Regions from separate parts of the Nocardioides sp. CF8 genome, predicted to be linked through region 2. Evidence: predicted binding sites of a transcription regulator. Region 2 holds the regulator's gene; the other holds the start of a gene.
What was found. Region 2 encodes LexA, which represses DNA repair genes until DNA is damaged. Its sites were predicted from a motif close to TCGAACANNTGTTCGA; they were not measured.
Positions count from the first base shown of each region.

Region 1 (4,645 bases), 1.0 Mb from region 2:
GCGTCGACCAGGGTCTGCGGTGTCGTGACGATCGGGAAGAACAGGATGGGGTTCTCGGCGTAGATCCCGACGACCTCCATCTCGTGCTCGCCGTCGGCGAGCCTGAAGGTGACGTCCTCGCCGAGCGACAGGTCCTCCTCCTCGGCATGGGACTCGTCCACCACGACCGTGTCGTCGACGAGGTCGGCGACGTCGCCCTCGACCATGTCGATGGCGAAGCCGTCGCGCATCGTCGCGGGCTCGGCCGCACCGATGCCCTGCCCCTCCCCGCCCATCTGGGAGATCGCGAACCGCTGCGCCCACACGCTCTCCACCCCGGGCACCTCGGCCATCTGCCGACCCACCTGCGTCGAGAAGCTCTGCCCGACGAGGCTGCTGACGACGTAGTCGCCGACGAAGTTCTCCTCGATGGTCTTGTCGACGCTCGCCTTGGCCGAGTCACCCACGATCGCCATCGTGCAGGCCAGCGACAGCCCGATCATCAGCGCCGAGGACGTCGCGGTCGTACGGCGAGGGTTGCGCAGCGAGTTCTGCCCGGCCAGCGTCCCGATCGACCCGAAGAGGCGGGAGTAGGTCCAGGCCGCGGCGGCCAGCAGCGGGTGGCTGATCACCGGGCTGGCGGAGGCGACGCCGAGCAGGATCGCGAGGATGCCGCCGCCGACGAAGTAGAGCGGACGCGGGACGGAATCGGTGAGCCCGGCCGCCAGCGCGACCCCGCCACCGACGATCAGCACGACCCCGATCAGCATCCTGCGCCGCAGCGAGGACTCGGGCATCGCGATGTCGTCGCGCATCGCCTGGACCGGCGCGATCTTGGAGGTGCGGCGGGCCGGGAAGAACGCCGCGCCCATCGTCACGACCACGCCCACGGCGTAGGCCGCCAGCACCGTCTTCGGGGCCATGATGAGCGGCTGGCCGGAGAGGTCGAGGCCGAACTGCGCGAACAGCGTGCGGATGCCGATGGCCAGCAGGACGCCGAGCCCCAGCCCGATCGTCGAGCCCAGCAGGCCGAGGAGCAGGGCCTCGAGCAGCACCGAGCGGGTGACCTGCTTCTTGCTGGCGCCGAGGGCGCGCAGCAGGGCGAGCTCGCGGCTGCGCTGGGCGACCAGGATCGAGAACGTGTTGACGATGAGGAACGCGCCGACCACCAGCGAGATGCCGGCGAAGATGAGCAGGAAGGTCGTCAGGAACCCGACCGCCTCCTGGATGGCGCTGGCTGCCTCGTCGGCCGCCTCGTCGCCGGTGACGGCCTCGACCCCGTCGGGCAGCGCCTCGCCCACCGCGGCGGCGAGGTCCTCCTGGCTGGTGCCGGGCTCGGCGGTCACCCAGATGTCGCTGAACGCGTCCTTCCCGTCGAGGAAGAGGTCCTGCGCCGTACGCGTGTCGAAGGCGGTGAAGGTCGCACCGTTGAGGGAGCCGCCCTCCGGGAAGCCGATCACCCCGACCAGCTCGGCGGTCAGGCTGCCACGGTCGGTGGCGGTGACGATGGTGACGTCCTGGCCGATGACGTAGCCACCCTCGCCGGCGGTGTTCGAGTCGAGCATCACCTCGCCGGCCTTCTCCGGCGCGCGCCCGGCGATGACGTCCATGCCCTCGAGGTCGTGGCCCGCGGGCGCCTCGGTCCAGTTGCCACCGATGCTGGGCGGGCCGCTGCCGCCGATCAGCTTGCCGTCCTTGCCGACGACGTAGACGCCGAACGCAGTGACGTTGCCGTCGACCCGGGCCGCACCCTCGACGCCCTCGAGCGAGTCGACGAGCCCGGAGTCGACGGTGCGGGTGGTCGGCTCGGCCGCGGCATCGGTGTTCTCGGGTCGTACGACGACGTCACCGACCGTCGAGGCCATCAGCGCGGTGAAGCTACGACTGAGGGTGTCGCTGAAGACCAGGGTGCCGACGACGAACGAGACCCCGATGACGATCGCGAACGTGCTCATCAGCAGGCGCACCTTGCGCCCGAGCAGGCTCTTGAGGGCGGCGCGGAACATCAGCGCTCCGCGTCTGCCGCGAGCGGCGCGGACATGCGCGCCATCACCTCGAGCACGCCCTCGCGGTCGGGGCGGCGCAGCTCGTCGACGATCCGGCCGTCGGCGAGGAACACGACTCGGTCGGTGTAGGACGCCGCCACCGGGTCGTGCGTGACCATCACGATGGTCTGGCCATGGTCGGCCGCGCTGCGACGGAGCAGGTCGAGCACCTCCGCCCCCGACTGGGAGTCGAGGTTGCCGGTCGGCTCGTCGGCGAAGACGATCGCGGGCCGGCCGACGAGCGCGCGGGCGATCGCGACGCGCTGCTGCTGGCCGCCGGAGAGCTGGTTGGGGCGGTGGGAGAGGCGGTCGCGGATGCCGACGGTCTCGATCACGGTGTCGAACCACTCGCGGTCGGGCTTGCGGCGCGCGATCGACTGCGGGAGGACGATGTTCTCCTCGGCGCTGAGCGTCGGGACCAGGTTGAAGGACTGGAACACGAAGCCGATCTCGTCACGGCGCAGCCGGGTCAGCTCCTTGTCCTTGAGCCTGCCCAGCTCGCGATCCCCGAGGAACACCTCGCCCGAGGTCGCGGTGTCGAGGGCCGCGCAGCAGTGCATGAGCGTCGACTTGCCCGACCCGCTCGGGCCCATGATCGCGGTGAACTCGCCGGCGACCAGGTCGAGGCTGACACCGTCGAGCGCGCGCACCATCGCATCGCCCTTGCCGTAGGTCTTCGTCAGGTCCCGCACCCGCGCGGCCACCCTCGCGGACGTGCCCGCTCCCCCGTCAGTCATCGTCATGCGCCCAGACTCCCGCACGTGACCAAGCACCGCCACCGGGATCCACCCTGGTCCGCCCCTCAGGGTTGTGTCGAACGCGTGTTCGATCTAGGCTCGCACCGTGGACTTCCAGTCGACCCTCTTCGCCCCCGACACCCCTGCCGGTCACGAGGTCGTCGCGCCCCTGTCCCCGGAGCGGACCACGCTGGCGCACGGCGCCTGGCTCGACGTCCAGCGCAACTGGCTGGCGGGTGCCGACGACGTCTTCGCCACCATGGTCGCGCAGGTGCCGTGGCGCGCGGAGCGCCGCCAGATGTATGACCGCATCGTCGACGTACCCCGCCTCGTGCACACCTACGTCCTCGGCGAGGACCTCCCCCACCGGGCGCTCGACGACGCGCGCGACGCCCTGAGCGCGCACTACCTCCCCGAGCTGGGCGAGCGCTTCGTGAGCGCCGGCTGCTGCTACTACCGCGACGGCCGGGACTCGGTGGCGTGGCACGGCGACACCATCGGGCGCGGCAGGACGCAGGACACGATGGTCGCGATCGTGTCGCTCGGCGACCCGCGCAAGCTCGCGCTGCGACCCCGCGGCGGGGGCGACTCCATCGGCGTGACGCTGGGCCACGGCGACCTCGTCGTGATGGGTGGCTCGTGCCAGCGCACCTGGGAGCACGCCATCCCCAAGGTCGCCGCGGCCGGCCCGCGGATCAGCGTGCAGTTCCGGCCGCTGAACGTGTTCTGAGGCCTAGAACTCGACGCGCGGTGCGGCCTCCTGGGCCTCCGGGGCGTCGTAGAACTCACGCTTGCTGACGCCCGCGATGCCGGTGAAGAACATCCACGGGATGGTCTGGGTGAGGTTGTTGAGGGTCGCCACCGCGTCGTTGTAGTACTGCCGGGCGAAGGCCAGCTGGTTCTCGATCTCGGCGAGCTGGCGCTGGAGGTCGAGGAAGTTGGCGTTGGCCTTCAGGTCGGGGTAGGCCTCGGCCACGGCGTTCAGCTTCACCAACGCACTGGTCAGGGCGGCATCAGCGGCGGCCTTGGCTGCGACGTCGTTGCCGTCAGCAGCGGCCTGCACCCCGGCCCGGGCCCGGGTGACCTCCTCCAGCACGCCCTTCTCGTGGGCGGCATAGCCCTTGACCGTCTCGACGAGGTTGGGCACGAGCTCCGCGCGACGGGTGAGCTGCACGTCGATGCCGCCGATGGCCTCCTGGGCGGCGATGTCGGCGCGACGCAGCTTGTTGAAGCCGGCGATCACGAAGGCGACGAGCGCCACGGCGACCGCGAGGACCACTGCGACGAGGATCAGGGCGAGGGACATGGGGCTGGCCTTTCGTTGGAGGACATGAGGAGTCTGGCGCAGAGCGTCACCACGAGCCACCACCGCCGCCGCCTCCGCCGCCACCGCCGGAGAAGCCGCCGCCCGAGAAGCCGCCGCCGCTGCCGGAGGACTGCGGACGCTGGCTGGCCTGGTAGGAGGAGATGGCGCCGTCGACAGTGCGTTCGAAGTCGTTGACCATCTGGTTGACGTGGTTGCCGGTGTGCGTGCCGGTGTAGCCGGTCGCGAAGTAGGCGGGCGCGGGCGGCTCGGTGCCGATCTCGGTGCGGTACTTGGCGGCCCACTGGTCGGCGACCCCGAAGGCGACTGCCCACGGGAGGTAGGCGGTGTAGAGCTCCTTGCGCCCGGAGAAGTCGAAGCGCAGCTGGCTCGAGGGCGTGGACAGCACCCGGTGGAAGCCACCGAGCTGCGACCAGAGCTCGCGGCCGCTTGCGGTGCGCTTGGTGCCCGAGCCGGGTGTCAGCAGCCACAGTCCGCAGGCGGCGTACGCACCGGGCACGAGCGCGAGCAGGGAGATGTCGAGCGGGTTCAGGACGACGACGAGGACGGTGACCACCGCC
Region 1 covers NZ_CM001852.1:631,199-635,843, reverse strand. Annotated here, with positions in the region: gene CF8_RS03055 (ABC transporter permease) at 1-1,985, opposite strand, end outside; gene CF8_RS03050 (ABC transporter ATP-binding protein) at 1,985-2,767, opposite strand; gene CF8_RS03045 (alpha-ketoglutarate-dependent dioxygenase AlkB) at 2,868-3,491, shown strand; gene CF8_RS03040 (LemA family protein) at 3,495-4,067, opposite strand; gene CF8_RS03035 (DUF2207 domain-containing protein) at 4,114-4,645, opposite strand, start outside.
Region 1: CF8_RS03045 (alpha-ketoglutarate-dependent dioxygenase AlkB) is a predicted target of LexA. The motif match lies at 2,838-2,853, and genes of this name have one in related genera.

Region 2 (4,645 bases):
CGTGAAGCCGTCCCGGCCGAGGCGCTCGATGACGGTACGCGCCTTGAGGTCCGAGGGCTTGTCCAGGTCGCGGACGACGCCGAGCGAGCGGTCGTAGACCGAGTTGGCCGGCACGCCGCTGCGATCGGGACGGACCCCGGTCATCATCATCACGTGGTTGGGGATCGTCTCCATGATCGGCACCGACGAGGCGTAGGGGTGGTTGAGGCCGGAGGAGCGCAGCGCGCTCGTGCGCGGCATCAGCAGCGGCGTGATCTCGTCGGGCCGGCAGCCGTCGAGCACGAGGACGTAGGCCCGCTGGAGCCTGTCGGCGGCGGGGCGCGCCGCCGCGCCGGGCGCCGACGACAGCGTGACGGCCAGGCCGCCGGCGCCCGCGAGGGTGATGAAGCTGCGGCGGTCCAGGGTGGCGCTCATGCGACGGGCTTCGCGACGGGGACGACGTGGTTGGCGCCGGAGGCGGTGGCCCACGACGCGCTCCAGCTCGCCGGGGCCGCAGGGTCACGACGGTCGCCGATCACGAACCAGTCCATCTGCGCGCGGGCCGCGGTGACGTCGAGGACCGAGAAGCCGTGGTCGTCGAAGTTGAGGTACTTCACGTGCCGGTTGTTGGCCTGGATGATCCCCTCGACCACGAGGCTGCTCGTGCGCGCGGGGGTGCCGGTGATGTCCTTCAGGTTGTTCGAGGTGACCGACGAGCAGACGAACTCGACGCCCGCGGACTCGCTCAGCGGATAGGTCGCGATGTCCTGCGGCAGGTCGCACGCCCACGCTGAGTGGATGTCCCCGGTCAGGAACACCACGTCACGCAGCCGCCGGTCCCGGATGTGGGTGAAGAGCTCGCGACGGTCGTCGGTGTAGCCGTCCCACTGGTCCACGTTGTACGGCGCCCCGTCGCGCGGCAAGATCCCGGTGACGTCGTTGACGGGGTCGACGAGATCGGTCGGCAGCTGCGCGAAGGTGACCGGCGCGATCATCACCGGGTTGCCGACCAGCTTCCACTGCGGGCGTGCGCGCCGCAGCGCACCGAGCAGCCAGTCGAGCTGCGCGCGGCCGGTGATGGTGCGCTCGGGGTCGCTGACCCTGGCCTCGAGGGTCGGCACGGGACTGGGTGTTGTGGTGGGGACCTGCTCGTCGCGGTGGGTGCGCAGGTCGAGCATGCTCAGCTGCGCGAGCTTGCCGAAGGTCAGCTCGCGGAAGAGCCGCGTGCCGTCACCCACCTGCGCGGTGCCCTCCATGAGGACGGGCAACCACTCGTCGTACGCCCGATGGGCCCGCGCCCGGCGCGCGGCGTAGTCGCCCTCGGCGGCCTGGTGGTTCTGCGCTCCCTCTGCCCACTGGTCGTTGGTGACCTCGTGGTCGTCCCAGGTGACGATGAAGGGGTAGCGCGCGTGCAGCGCCTGGAGGTCGGGGTCCTGCTTGTACTGCGCGTGCCGCTGGCGGTAGTCGGCCAGCGAGACCATCTCGTGCGCCGGCACGTGCGATCGCACGTCGACGTCGGACTGTCCGTAGCCGTACTGGCCCGGGCCGTACTCGTAGAGGTAGTCGCCGAGGTGCAGGATCGCGTGCAGGTCGTCGCGCTTCGCGAGGTGGCGGTAGGCCGAGAAGTGGCCCGCCTGCAGGTTGGCGCACGACACGACGCCGAGCCGGAGGTTGTCGGGGCTGGCGGTGGCGCGCGGCGCCGTCCAGGTGCGGCCGACGGGGCTGACGTGGCGGCCGACGCGGAAGCGGTAGAAGTGCCAGGTGTCGGGCGCCAACCGCGTCGCGTCGATCTTGACAGTGTGGTCTCGCGCCGCGCTGGTGCGCGCGGTGCCGCGACGGACGACCTTGCGGAAGCGCTCGTCGAGCGCGACCTCCCACTCGACGTCCACGGCCGAGCCGCGGCCCGACCCGGGAGTCGCGTCCGGCGAGGGAGTCACCCTGGTCCAGAGGACGACCCGACCCGGTCGGGGATCACCGGAGGCGACGCCGTGCTGGAAGACGCGATGCTCCTGGCCGGGCTTGGCTGCGACGCCGGCGCTGGCCGCGGCACTCGCGGCGGTTGCGGCGGTCAGGGCTCCGGCGGAAGCGAGGATCGTACGGCGCGGAACGGGGCGCGAGGTCTGGGTCACGCATGTAGCAACGACGCAGAGGCCTCGAGATCACGCGGGGCGACCGGACGTTCATTCGTTGTTTGCCAGGCCAGGAGCACGATGGCCCAGCCGGCGACCACGTCGAGGAGCCAGTGGTTGCCGGTGCCGACGACCACGACGGCAGTCAGCACGGCGTGCGCCCAGCCGACGGAGCGCAACCCGCGGTGGGTCGTCGCGGCGCTGATCGCGAGCGCCACCCACAGCGCCCAGCCGGCGTGCATGCTCGGGAAGGCGGCCAGCTGGTTGGTCAGCCAGCCCATGCCCTGCGGTGCCGACGCGGCCTCGCCCCACCAGCCGCTGTCTGCGTGTAGCGCCATCAGGTCGGCGTAGCCGACGAGGCGTGGGGGAGCGGTCGGCATCAGCAGGTAGCCGACGAGTGCGACGAGGGTGCTCGCGACCAGGACCTGCCGGGCACGCGGATAGAGCGCGGCGCGTCGCCGGTAGAGCCAGCCGAGCACGACGGCGGTGCCGACGTAGTGGGCCGTCGCGTAGTAGTAGGCCGCCAGCAGGCCCGCCACGTCGTGGTCGACGAACCAGCCGACGGCTGTCCGTTCCAGGTCCAGCAGCAACGTCACCTCGATGTCGACGATCCGCATCGCTCGCTCACGCGCCGGCGCGAGGGCGTCGTCGGCGAACACCCGCGAGGCGGCGTACGCGATGTAGAGCAGCGCGATGAAGCCGAGCTCGCGCAAGCCGCGACGACTCCGCTGGAGCTGTGCAGCGGAGTCGGAAATGGTCGGGCGTGGGGCGAGGATCGTCACGGTTCCAGACAAGCCCGGGCGACGGCTGACCGGCATCGGGCTTGTCCCCGGTCGACCCCGGGGATCCGGTCGCGGAACCCCGGGGTCGCCTGCAGGTGTCGGTCAGGGGTGACCTCGCCTCACACGCGGCGCAGGACCGCGGTCACCTTGCCCAGGATGGTCGCGTTGGTGCCGTCGATCGGGTCGTAGTTGACGTTGTGCGGCAGCAGCCAGACGTGTCCGTCCTTGCGCTGGAACGTCTTGACCGTCGCCTCGCCGTCGATCAGCGCCGCGACGATGTCGCCGTTCTCGGCCGTCTGCTCCTGGCGGATCACGACGTAGTCACCGCTGCAGATCGCTGCGTCGATCATCGAGTCGCCCGACACCTCGAGCATGAACAAGGTGCCGTCGCCGACCAGCGACTTGGGCAGCGGGAAGACCTCCTCGATGCGCTCGTCGGCCAGGATCGGCCCGCCGGCGGCGATCCGTCCGACCATCGGCACATAGGTCGCCGGGGGCGCGGCGTCGCCGATGTCGGTCTCGTCGTACGTCGACTCGTCGGCGCTCGACATCGAGCGGCGTGCGGCCATCACCTCGGGCAGGAACACCTCCAGCGCGCGCGGCCTGTTGGGGTCGCGTCGCAAGAAGCCCTTCTCCTCGAGGGTCTTGAGCTGATGGGCGACGCTGGAGGAGCTGGTGAGCCCGACCGCGGCGCCGATCTCGCGCATGCTCGGGGGATAGCCGCGGGTCTCGATGGCGTCCTTGATCGTGGCGAGCACGCGCTGCTGGCGCGGCGTGAGTCCCGTGGCGTCCGGCGGCCCGTCGGGCATGGCCAGGACCTTTGCGTCCGGTGCTTCCTTCTTCGCCATGGCGGCTCCTCCTGCAGTCGGTTGGTTTCACCGTAGTCATCGCCGAGCAGTTGTTCAAACATTTGTTCGAAGGCGTGTCGGCCTCGGGGGACTCCTGACGTGTCGAACAATTGTTCGCTCGAGCGCTTGCATCGTTCGAACACATGCTCTACCGTCGTACACACGTTCGATCGAACGTCTCTTCGACCCGCTGCCGTTGTCGGTGGCTCCGTCTAGACATTCCCTCGACACCACGACCGGCTGATCTTCCCCAGGAGGCCAACATGAGCACCCTCAGCATTTCCCCCACCTTCTCCGCCCCGCGCGTCTCTCGCGCCCCGCAGTCCAGCGTGCGCCTGACGCGCCGCGGCCGCGTGGTCGTGTTCCTCGCGGCGCTGGCGCTGCTGCTCCTCGCGGCCTTCTTCCTCGGCTCCGTCGCCGTGGGCTCCGAGACGCCCGGCCAGGCCGAGCCGACCGAGATCGTCATGGTCGGCACCGGCGACACCCTCTGGGGGATCGCCGCCGAGCTCGACGTCGAGGGCGACATCCGCTCCACCATGCGCGAGATCGAGCGGCTCAACGCCCTCGACTCCGTCGCGCTCTCCGCGGGCCAGAAGCTCCGCGTCCCGGTCAGCACCGACTGACCGACTCACAGCCTCCGCCAGCCGACTCGACCCCGGCTGGCGGGCCGGGGAAGACGAGGGGCGGGCCACTTGCGTGGCCCGCCCCTCGCGGCATTTGCTGGTGGTCTCGTTGCTTGCCGCCGACTGTGTGGCTTTGGTGTCTGCCTGTGACACCAGAGCCACACGGTCCAGCCGCGCTGGTGATGAGTGACCCCGTCAGTTCGGACTCGTGACGAGCTGCGGCTTCGCCTCGAGCACCCCGAGAGTTGCTGGAGCGCCGACCTTGGTGACGGTTCCGTCGACCG
Region 2 covers NZ_CM001852.1:3,851,172-3,855,816, forward strand. Annotated here, with positions in the region: gene CF8_RS18765 (alkaline phosphatase family protein) at 1-414, opposite strand, end outside; gene CF8_RS18770 (alkaline phosphatase D family protein) at 411-2,108, opposite strand; gene CF8_RS18775 (phosphatase PAP2 family protein) at 2,105-2,890, opposite strand; gene lexA (transcriptional repressor LexA) at 3,010-3,738, opposite strand; gene CF8_RS18785 (LysM peptidoglycan-binding domain-containing protein) at 4,002-4,361, shown strand; gene CF8_RS22125 (hypothetical protein) at 4,557-4,645, opposite strand, start outside.